2 regions of the Halopseudomonas sp. T1L2 genome follow, and region 2 is predicted to be linked to the other one. Evidence: riboswitches for the same ligand, from Rfam matches in the RefSeq annotation. Region 2 holds a riboswitch; the other holds the start of a gene.
The links. A riboswitch is a leader RNA that binds a small molecule or an ion and turns the genes downstream of it on or off. The one in region 2 is predicted to bind cobalamin.
Positions count from the first base shown of each region.

Region 1: linked by a shared signal. The riboswitch ahead of ACZ5WQ_RS11935 (TonB-dependent receptor domain-containing protein) and the one ahead of btuB (TonB-dependent vitamin B12 receptor) in region 2 are both predicted to bind cobalamin.

Region 1 is NZ_AP040865.1:2,530,418-2,534,809, reverse strand. It holds gene ACZ5WQ_RS11935 (TonB-dependent receptor domain-containing protein) at 1-1,608, opposite strand, end outside; cobalamin riboswitch at 1,735-1,938, opposite strand; gene dxs (1-deoxy-D-xylulose-5-phosphate synthase) at 1,992-3,872, opposite strand; gene ACZ5WQ_RS11925 (polyprenyl synthetase family protein) at 3,967-4,392, opposite strand, start outside.
Region 2 is NZ_AP040865.1:1,380,988-1,385,379, forward strand. It holds gene cobO (cob(I)yrinic acid a,c-diamide adenosyltransferase) at 1-368, opposite strand, end outside; gene ACZ5WQ_RS06465 (hypothetical protein) at 365-883, opposite strand; gene btuB (TonB-dependent vitamin B12 receptor) at 1,043-2,845, opposite strand; cobalamin riboswitch at 2,967-3,196, opposite strand; gene ACZ5WQ_RS06475 (DUF5064 family protein) at 3,357-3,704, shown strand; tRNA gene ACZ5WQ_RS06480 (tRNA-Asp) at 3,772-3,848, opposite strand; gene ACZ5WQ_RS06485 (efflux RND transporter permease subunit) at 3,994-4,392, opposite strand, start outside.

The sequences.
Region 1 (4,392 bases), 1.1 Mb from region 2:
GGCTGCGTCATTGTAGCGGGTGCTGTTGGCCACCAGGCTGAAGCCGATGCCGAAGTCGCCGAACTGGCGATCGCTGTCGATGCTCAGCAGGCGCTTGGGACGGCGAGGCAGCAGCTGACCGGTGCTGCGGTCGCGCGGGTCCAGCCAGGTAGCGGATGCGACGGTGTACCAGCCGAGGATGTCGCGCTCGGCAGACAGTTCCAGGCCGTTGATGCGTGCTTCGCTGATATTTTGTGGAATCCAGAAACTGTCCAGCAGGATCAGGTCGTCGATATCCATACGGTAGGCAGACGCCTGAAGCGTGGTGGCGTCAAACTGGCCGCGCCATTGCAGCTCGTAGCTCTTTGAGCTTTCCGGACGCAGGTTCGGATTGGAGCCCCAGGCGTTGTACAGGTCGTTGAAAGTCGGCGCGCGGAAGCCCTCACTGTACGACGCAACCAGTTGCTGGTTGTTGCTCAGGGCAAAGATCAGCGCGCCGTTGAAGGTGTTTTCGCTGCCGAACTGTTCATTGTCGTCATGACGCATACCCAGTTCGACGCTGACCTGCTCACCGCTGAAACGGTATTGGGCAAACGCAGCCTGGTTGTAGCGCTCATCGTCGGTGAAGGCACCGTCAGTGCGCATGCGATCCTCGTACCAGTCCAGCCCCAGCTGCAGGTTATGGGCATCATTTATGCTCAGGTTGTTGAGCCAGCTGGCGGAGTCGCGGTAGGTGTCGTATGACGAGGGGAATACGCTGGAGCGGGTGTCACGGCGGTCTTCGGCGTGGCCGACTTCCAGGCGGGTACGCCACAGGCTGCTGACCTGCCATTGAACGTGTGCTGCCGCGGTGCTCAGGCTGAAGTCATCTTCCGGGTCGCCGAGCAGGTCGTACTCGGTGCTGCCAGTCTGCTCCAGCAGGCGGATGCCGGCTTCAACATCGTCGGTGAAGCTGTGGGTCAGGCTAGCGTTGAACGCGCGATTGCGATAACCGTCTTCGTCGCGATCACCACCGACGCTATTGGTCGTACGATTGATGCCGTCGGTTTCGTTCAGACTGGTGCCCAGCGCAAAGCGGGTCTGGCCGTTGCCGCCGGAAAGTGCCAGATCGCGGGTAAAGGTCTGGTTGCTGCCGACGCCGAGCTTGACGCGCGCATCAAGCCCGTCACGGCCCTGGCGGGTGAAAATCTGTACCACGCCGCCGATGGCGTCGGAGCCGTAGATGGCTGAGCGTGGGCCGCGGATCACCTCAATTCGCTCGATTTGATCGACGCTGATGAATTCCAGACTGGCTTGGCCTGCGCTGGCGCTGGCGATCCGCTGACCGTCGATCAGAACCAGCGTTTGAGTGACGTTGGTGCCGCGCAGGGAAATGCCGCTCAAGCTGCCGAGGCCGCCGTTGGTGGTGATCGACAGGCCGGGCACACGACGCAGCAGGTCGGTCACGCTGTTGGGCTGCAGACGGTCGATATCTGCCCGGGTAAAGACGGTGCTGGCCGCGCTGCTTTCGCTGCGACTTTCGACCTGTCGGGAGGCGGTAACGACGGTATCGGCGAGTGACAGCGCGTCGTTGGCCTGGGCAACGGCGCAGGCCAGCAGGCCGGGGATGATCAGCAGTGACTTGTACATAGATTCCTCAAAAGTTCGGCTTTTGAGGAGGGCGGGAAGTCAGGAGGCAGGCCACCGCGCGGCGGCTGCACGCTGACCGGTGACGCCCTCCGCGACACCTCAGCAGACAGTCGCACGGCATTGCCGTGGCTGTACTCGCGCTGGGCCGGTCTCCGGACTTGGAATCAACACATCATCGCCTTCCCATGCAGAGCACAGTGGCATTTTCGATGATGCTGGCAGGGCTGGCCTGCGATTCCTTACCGTTGCGGGGGCAGTGTCGGATTCTCACCGACTTCCCGTTTCACCCGGACTGCACTGCAGGCCGGACACCCAGGCGACTGGAAGTGGGGCGGACTCTAGGCTTTTCGGCGGGGTGGGTCAAGCCTGCCAGAGGCAGGCTCTTACAAACGGTCGAGGCGGGCGCGAATGGCCGCTTCGATACCGGAAGCGTCCAGACCGCACTCAGCCAGCATTTCAGCGGGCTTGGCGTGCTCGACGTAGATATCGGGCAGACCGAGGTTGAGCACCGGCAGCTTGATACCCTGGGCCAGCAGCCATTCGTTGACCGCGCTGCCGGCGCCGCCCATGACGGCGTTTTCCTCCACGGTCACCAGCAGGTCATGGCTGGCGCTCAGCTCCGCGATCAACTGAGTGTCCAGCGGCTTGACGAAGCGCATGTTGGCAACGGTCGCATTCAGTGCCTCGGCAGCCTTGCTGGCCTGCTGGTGCAGGGTGCCGAAGCAGAGGATGGCAACCTTTTCGCCCCGGCGGGTAAGTAGGCCCTTGCCGATCGGCAGCGGCTCCAGCGCCGGATCGATGGGCACGCCCGGGCCGGTACCACGCGGATAGCGCACAGCCGCCGGGCCTTCGTGCAGGTAACCGGTGGTCAGCATCTGGCGGGTCTCGTTCTCGTCGGCCGGCGCCATGATCAGCATGTTCGGCAGGCAGCGCAGGTACGACAGGTCGAAGCTGCCGGCGTGGGTCGGGCCGTCCTCGCCAACCAGACCGGCGCGGTCGATGGCAAACAGCACGTCCAGATTCTGCACCGCAACGTCGTGGATCAACTGATCGTAGCCGCGCTGCAGGAAGGTCGAATAGATGGCAACCACCGGCTTGGCGCCTTCACAGGCCATGCCCGCAGCGAGGGTGACGGCATGCTGCTCGGCGATGGCGACGTCAAAGTAGCGCCTGGGGAAACGCTCGGAGAAGGCAATCAGGTCCGAGCCTTCCTTCATGGCCGGGGTAATGCCGATCAGGCGCTCGTCCTGCTCGGCCATGTCGCACAGCCACTGGCCGAAGATGTTCGAGAATTTCGGTTTGCTGACGCCGTTGCTCGGGGCCTTGGGCTCCAGCTTGGTGATGGCGTGGTAGCCGATCGGGTCGGCCTCGGCGGGGGAAAACCCCTTGCCCTTCTGGGTGATCACGTGGAGGAACTGCGGGCCCTTGAGCTCGCGCATGTTCTTCAGGGTGCGTACCAGCGTAGGCAGGTCGTGCCCGTCGATCGGGCCGATGTAGTTCCAGCCCAGCTCCTCGAACAGGGTGCCCGGCACCAGCATGCCCTTGGCGTGTTCTTCGGTCTTGCGTGCCAGCTCCCAGGCCGGCGGAATCTTGGACAGGACCTTCTTGCTGCCCTCGCGCATGTGCGAGTAGGTGCGACTGGACAGGATCTTGGCCAGGTAGTTGGACAGGCCACCGACATTGCGCGAGATCGACATGTCGTTGTCGTTCAGCACGACCAGCATGTTGGCTTCGACTTCCGAGGCGTGGTTGAGCGCTTCAAAGGCCATGCCCGCAGTCAGCGCGCCGTCGCCGATCACGGCAACGGTGCGGCGATCCAGGCCTTGCAGGCCTGCAGCGATGGCCATGCCCAGGCCGGCGCTGATCGAGGTGCTGGAATGGCCGACGCCAAAGGTGTCGTAGGGGCTTTCACTGCGCCGCGGGAAGGCGGCCAGACCGTTCTTTTGGCGCAGGCTGGCCATTTGTTCGCGGCGGCCGGTGAGAATCTTGTGCGGGTAGGCCTGATGGCCAACGTCCCACAGCAGGCGGTCGTCCGGCGTGTGATAGACGTAGTGCAGGGCGATAGTCAGCTCGATGACGCCCAGCCCCGCGCCGAAATGCCCGCCGGTCTGGCCGACACTCCAGAGCAGAAAGGCCCGCAGCTCATCGGCCAGCTCGGGCAGCTGGCTTTCGTCAAGCGCACGCAGCGACTCGGTGTCGTCGATACGGTCCAGCAGCGGCGTGCTGGGGCGATGGAGCGGGATTTCGTGGAAAGTGCTGGGCATCAAACAAGGCTCTGGGTGCCAACGTCGGTGGCGGGAAAACAAGGGCGCAGTTTAACCGATGCAGGCCGATAGCCCAACTGCACGCAGGGCTATCTCAGAAGCGGCGCTGAACGGTGTAGTCAGCCAGCTGGCGCAAGCGCTCTGCTGCGGGGCCGAAGCCTGCGACTGCGCTGAGCGCCTGGTCGCGCAGCTCGGCAGCCAGACGGTGGGCACCGTCCAGCCCGAGCAGTGCCGGGTAGGTCGGCTTGTCGCGGGCCAGGTCGGCACCCTGCTGTTTGCCGAGCACGCTGGTATCGCTTTCGATGTCGAGAATGTCGTCCTGCACCTGGAAAGCCAGGCCGACGCTGTCGGCGTAGCTGCCGAGGGCAGCCAGCTGTTCGGCATTGAGCCGCTCGCTGGCCAGTGCGCCCAATTGCACGCTGGCACGAATCAGGGCGCCGGTCTTGTGCCGGTGCATGGTTTCCAGGGTGCTCTGGTCGAGCTTCTCGCCGACCGCGCCAAGATCAATCGCCTGTCCGCC
Region 2 (4,392 bases):
ATCAGTTCGACCGCCACCGCCCAGGCCGCCTCGGCCTTGGCGATGTCGTCCTGCCGGTCCTGGGTTTCCCAAGTGAAACCGGCACCCATGACGTGATAACGCACCTCATCGGGAAAGCGCCGGAAGAAGGTTTCCTCACCGGTGCTGCGTGCGCCCTTGATGAACTGCACAATACCCACCCGCAGGCCATGCCCCAGCGCCCGCGCGGCCATGCCGAAACCGGAGCTACTCTTGCCCTTGCCGTTGCCGGTCAGCACTAGCAGCACACCACGCTCATCAGGTGCCTGGGCGATCTTCTGATCGACCACTTCCTTCTTGCGCTGCATGCGCTCGCGGTGGCGCTGATCCCGTTCGGCAGACTCACTCATGCGCGCTGGCTCGAATGACCCAGCAGCGCAGCGGCGCTGCGCACACCCACGTAGAGCACGGCGGCGACAGCAACGTACGCGGCCATAGTGCTCAAGTAGGACGGGTAGTAATGGGCCAAGCGCTCGATCATGCCGGCGAAGGTCGGTTCGGCGTAGCGGCCGGAGAACCAGTAGAAGCCGCCGCTGGTGAAGACCTGACAGACCAGCGCACTGAGCATCATGGTCGGTACCAGCACCAGCAGCGACGAGGCCTGGTCACGGTGCCAGCTAGCGTACATCCGGCCGCCGAACCAGAGTGCGGCGTAACCGGGCAGCAGCGCCCAGTAGGCGATAGTCATACAGTGGTGACCGGCATTTACCCAGCCGACCGTCATCACGTCCACTACAAAAGCGACTGCAAAGAACAGCGGGTAGGCCCAAACCGGGCGCAGCAGCACGCCGACCAGGAAGAACACCGCCCAGGAGGCGCTTGGCAGGTTGAGCTGCGGGAAGTGGCTACCGCGCGTCATGATCATCAGCGCCAGCAGCAGCGCGCCAACCACCAGTTGGGTATGTTTCGAGGTTTTCAGCACAGCCTTTCTCCTTTGCGGTTTATCCAAACGTCAGTGCCGGGCATAGCCCGGCTTTCTAATCGCAGCGCCAACGCAAGCGGTGACGCCAGTCAAACGACGCAATTACAGCGGCTGGTAGCGCAGGGTCAGATACCCTGCCCGGCCCGGCTGCGTGTAGGTCGCGGCAGTTTCGTACTCGTTGTCGAACAGGTTGCTGACCCGCGCCTGCACTCGCCAGGCATGGCTCAGCCAATACTCGGCGCGCAATTCAACGGTGTTGTAGCCATGCAGGTCATTGGTATTGGTGGCGTTGTCCCAACGGCGACCCTCAGCGTGAACGCTTGCGCCCAGGCCGATGCGGCCGAAGCGACGGTCGACATCCAGATTGAAAATTTGCTCCGGTACGCGGCGCAGCAGCAGGTCATCATTGGCGCTGCTGGAACGGTTCTCCGGATCCTGCAGGGTCAAGTTGGCCTGCCAGTTCCAGCCCAGTTGTTGGGTCAAGACTTCCAGTTCCAGACCAGTGATACGGGCCTTGTCGACGTTTTCGGCCATCGACACACCGCCCACCCGGACGCTGGCAATCATGTCGTCGATGTCATTGCGGAAGGCATTGGCCGACCAACTGCCCCAGCGGTGCTGACCGCGCAGACCGACTTCGACGTTGCGCGAGGTTTCCGCCTGGATATCCGGATTGCCGTAACCCGGGAAGTACAACTGGTTGAAGGTCGGCGCGCTGAAGGCCGTGCCATAGCTGGAGGTCAGGCTGATGCTGTCGGTCAGCGCATAGCCGTAACCGACACTGCCGGTGGTGTGCTCACCGTAAGCCTCGTTGTCGTCGTGGCGCAGCCCCAGCTGCCATTCGTGACGGCCGGCGTGCAGCAGGTACTGGGCAAACAGGCCGTGGTTGTAGCGGCTGTCCTCGGGGTAATCGACGCTGCTGCTGATGCTGTCTTGCTGCCAGTCGTAACCGACGGTGAGCAACTGGTTTTCGCTCAGGGCAAAATCGTTCTGCCAGCTGGCGGTATCGCGGCGGGTGTCGTAGCGGGAATCAAATGTGCTGCCCTTGAAGTTCTCGTTCTGATCTTCACTGCGACCGGCCTGCAGCGTTACATCCCAGAACGACAGTGGCGCAAATCGCGCGCGCGCGCCGTAGGCCTTGAGCACGCTGTCGGCATTGGCCTTGTTGCCGGAGTCATAGTCGTTGTGCGACTCGACCTGCAGCAGGTTGGCATCAAGCAACAAACCGTTGGCAAACCGATAGCCGCCGGACAGGCTGGCCGACAGCTCGCGGTAGCCGTCGTGGTCCACTTCCCGCGACGGGCGCGCATCATAGCCTTCGGTATCCAGACTGCTGACGCCCAGGTTGAACCAGGCGTTGTCATCCCCACCGGACAGACCCGCAGTACCGGCGCGATGCTGGCGACTGCCGACGGTGGTCGAGAAGTACGGAGTCAGGCCGTCACCGCCCTTGCGGGTAAAGATTTGCACTACGCCACCAATGGCTTCGGAGCCGTACAGGCTTGAGCGCGGGCCACGGACAATCTCGATCCGTTCAATCTGCTCAACCGGCAGATTCTGTAGCGCCGCCACACCCGAAGTCGCGGAGCCGACGCGAACACCGTCGATCATCACCAGTACGTGTTTGTCGTTGCTGCCGCGAATCTGCAGCGAGGTGCTCTTGCCCGGTCCGCCGTTGTTGATCAGGTTGACCGCGGTCGCCCGGCGCAACAGCTCTTCAGCGGTGTTGACCTGCAACCGCTCTATATCGGTCCGCTCGAAAACGGTCGTGGCGGCAATACTGCTGGCCTGGCTGGTGCGAGTGGCGGTGACAACATCACTGCCGAGATCCAGGGTGCTGGCGAAAGAAAGGGAAGAAAGGCCAATAAGGCCCAGCGCCAGAGGGGCGCGCGCAAAGATAGTCATGCTGCTTGGCTGCTCCGTCGTACCGACCCGTACGACATTGTCTGATCGGGACAGGCTGGAGCGGCAGGAACACGGCATGCACAAAAGGAAGGACGCCGTACACCTACAGCGCCCACCGCACTGTCGTGAATAGCATCAGGCCGGTCTCCGGGCTTGCGACTGGACGTGAGTCCGACTACCTGAGCCTTCCCATGCATTCAGCACAGTGGCGTATTTCAGGTGTCTCGCCATGTTGGCGGACGTCGCTTACCGTTGCGGGGGCAGCGCCGGAATTGTCTGATCTGGCAGACTCACCGGCTTCCCAGTTTCACCCTCCTCGAGATGGAGGGCACCTGAAGCGCGGCAGAGAGTAGTGGCCACCTCCCGCCCTGTCAAGCTCAGGCTCGGCATACCCCCGGCGCCTCCTACCAAGCGACCGTCGGATGCACCACGCTTTCAGCACAACAGTTTCCCCGACACTCAATTAGGCCTATAACTGGTCGAGCGTCCCCACCTTGCCCAGGAGGAAGACATGTTTGAACCGGGCCACCTGCATATCAACCGTATGCGCCTGCTACCCAGCGATAGCGGGTTCAGCATCGACATTCACTACACCATCGCGGACCAGTGCCGTGCAGTCGAGTTCAGCGTCGATGGCACGATTAACGATGCCGAGGTGCACGAACACTTTTCGCTGCCACGCGATACGGCGTTCAACTTCGCCAGCAATATCGATCATATTCTGCGCCGCCACGGGGTGTTGACGCCAGAGTTCATGTCACTGAAAGCGCACCATGAATATGACGCCATGTTCGAAGATATCCGCGCGCGGCTGCATGCCTGGAACGGCGAGCCAATTGACCCCGGCCATCTGGGCTAGCACCGAGGAGACCGAAAAACAGGCACAAAAAAACCCCAGTTCTTGCGAACTGGGGCTTCTTGAATAATGGCGCAGCGGACGGGACTCGAACCCGCGACCCCCGGCGTGACAGGCCGGTATTCTAACCAACTGAACTACCGCTGCGCATCGTTCTTCCGAACGCCGTAAATCGCCTTGAAGTCGATCAACTTGTCCGTCGGAACTGGCGCGCATTCTATAGATTCCACCAACCGAGTCAAGCACTTGCAGACGATTTATTGAAAATTTCTTCAGTGTGCCCGTTCGGCACTCAGTTAATCTGCATTGCCGCCTTTTCCGCCCCCGGGGTTGCCGGTCGCAACCACAGCCGACAGACCGCCGGAACCACCAGCAATGTCAGTACGGTGGACGCGAGCAGCCCCGAAATAATCGCCCAGGCCATCGGCGGCCAGAGTGTCGAACTGGAGAATGCCAACGGCAGCAGCCCAGCGATGGTGGTGGCGGTGGTCAGCAAAATCGGACGGGTTCGACGCATCACGGCATCCGACACCGACTGATCGATCGCCCTGCCCTGCGCCAGTCCCTGATCGACCACATCGATCAGCACAATCGCGTTGTTGACCACAATACCGACCAGGGCAATCACCCCAAGCAACGACTGGAAGCCAAACGGCACACCGGAGAACACCAGCCCCGGCAACACCCCGGC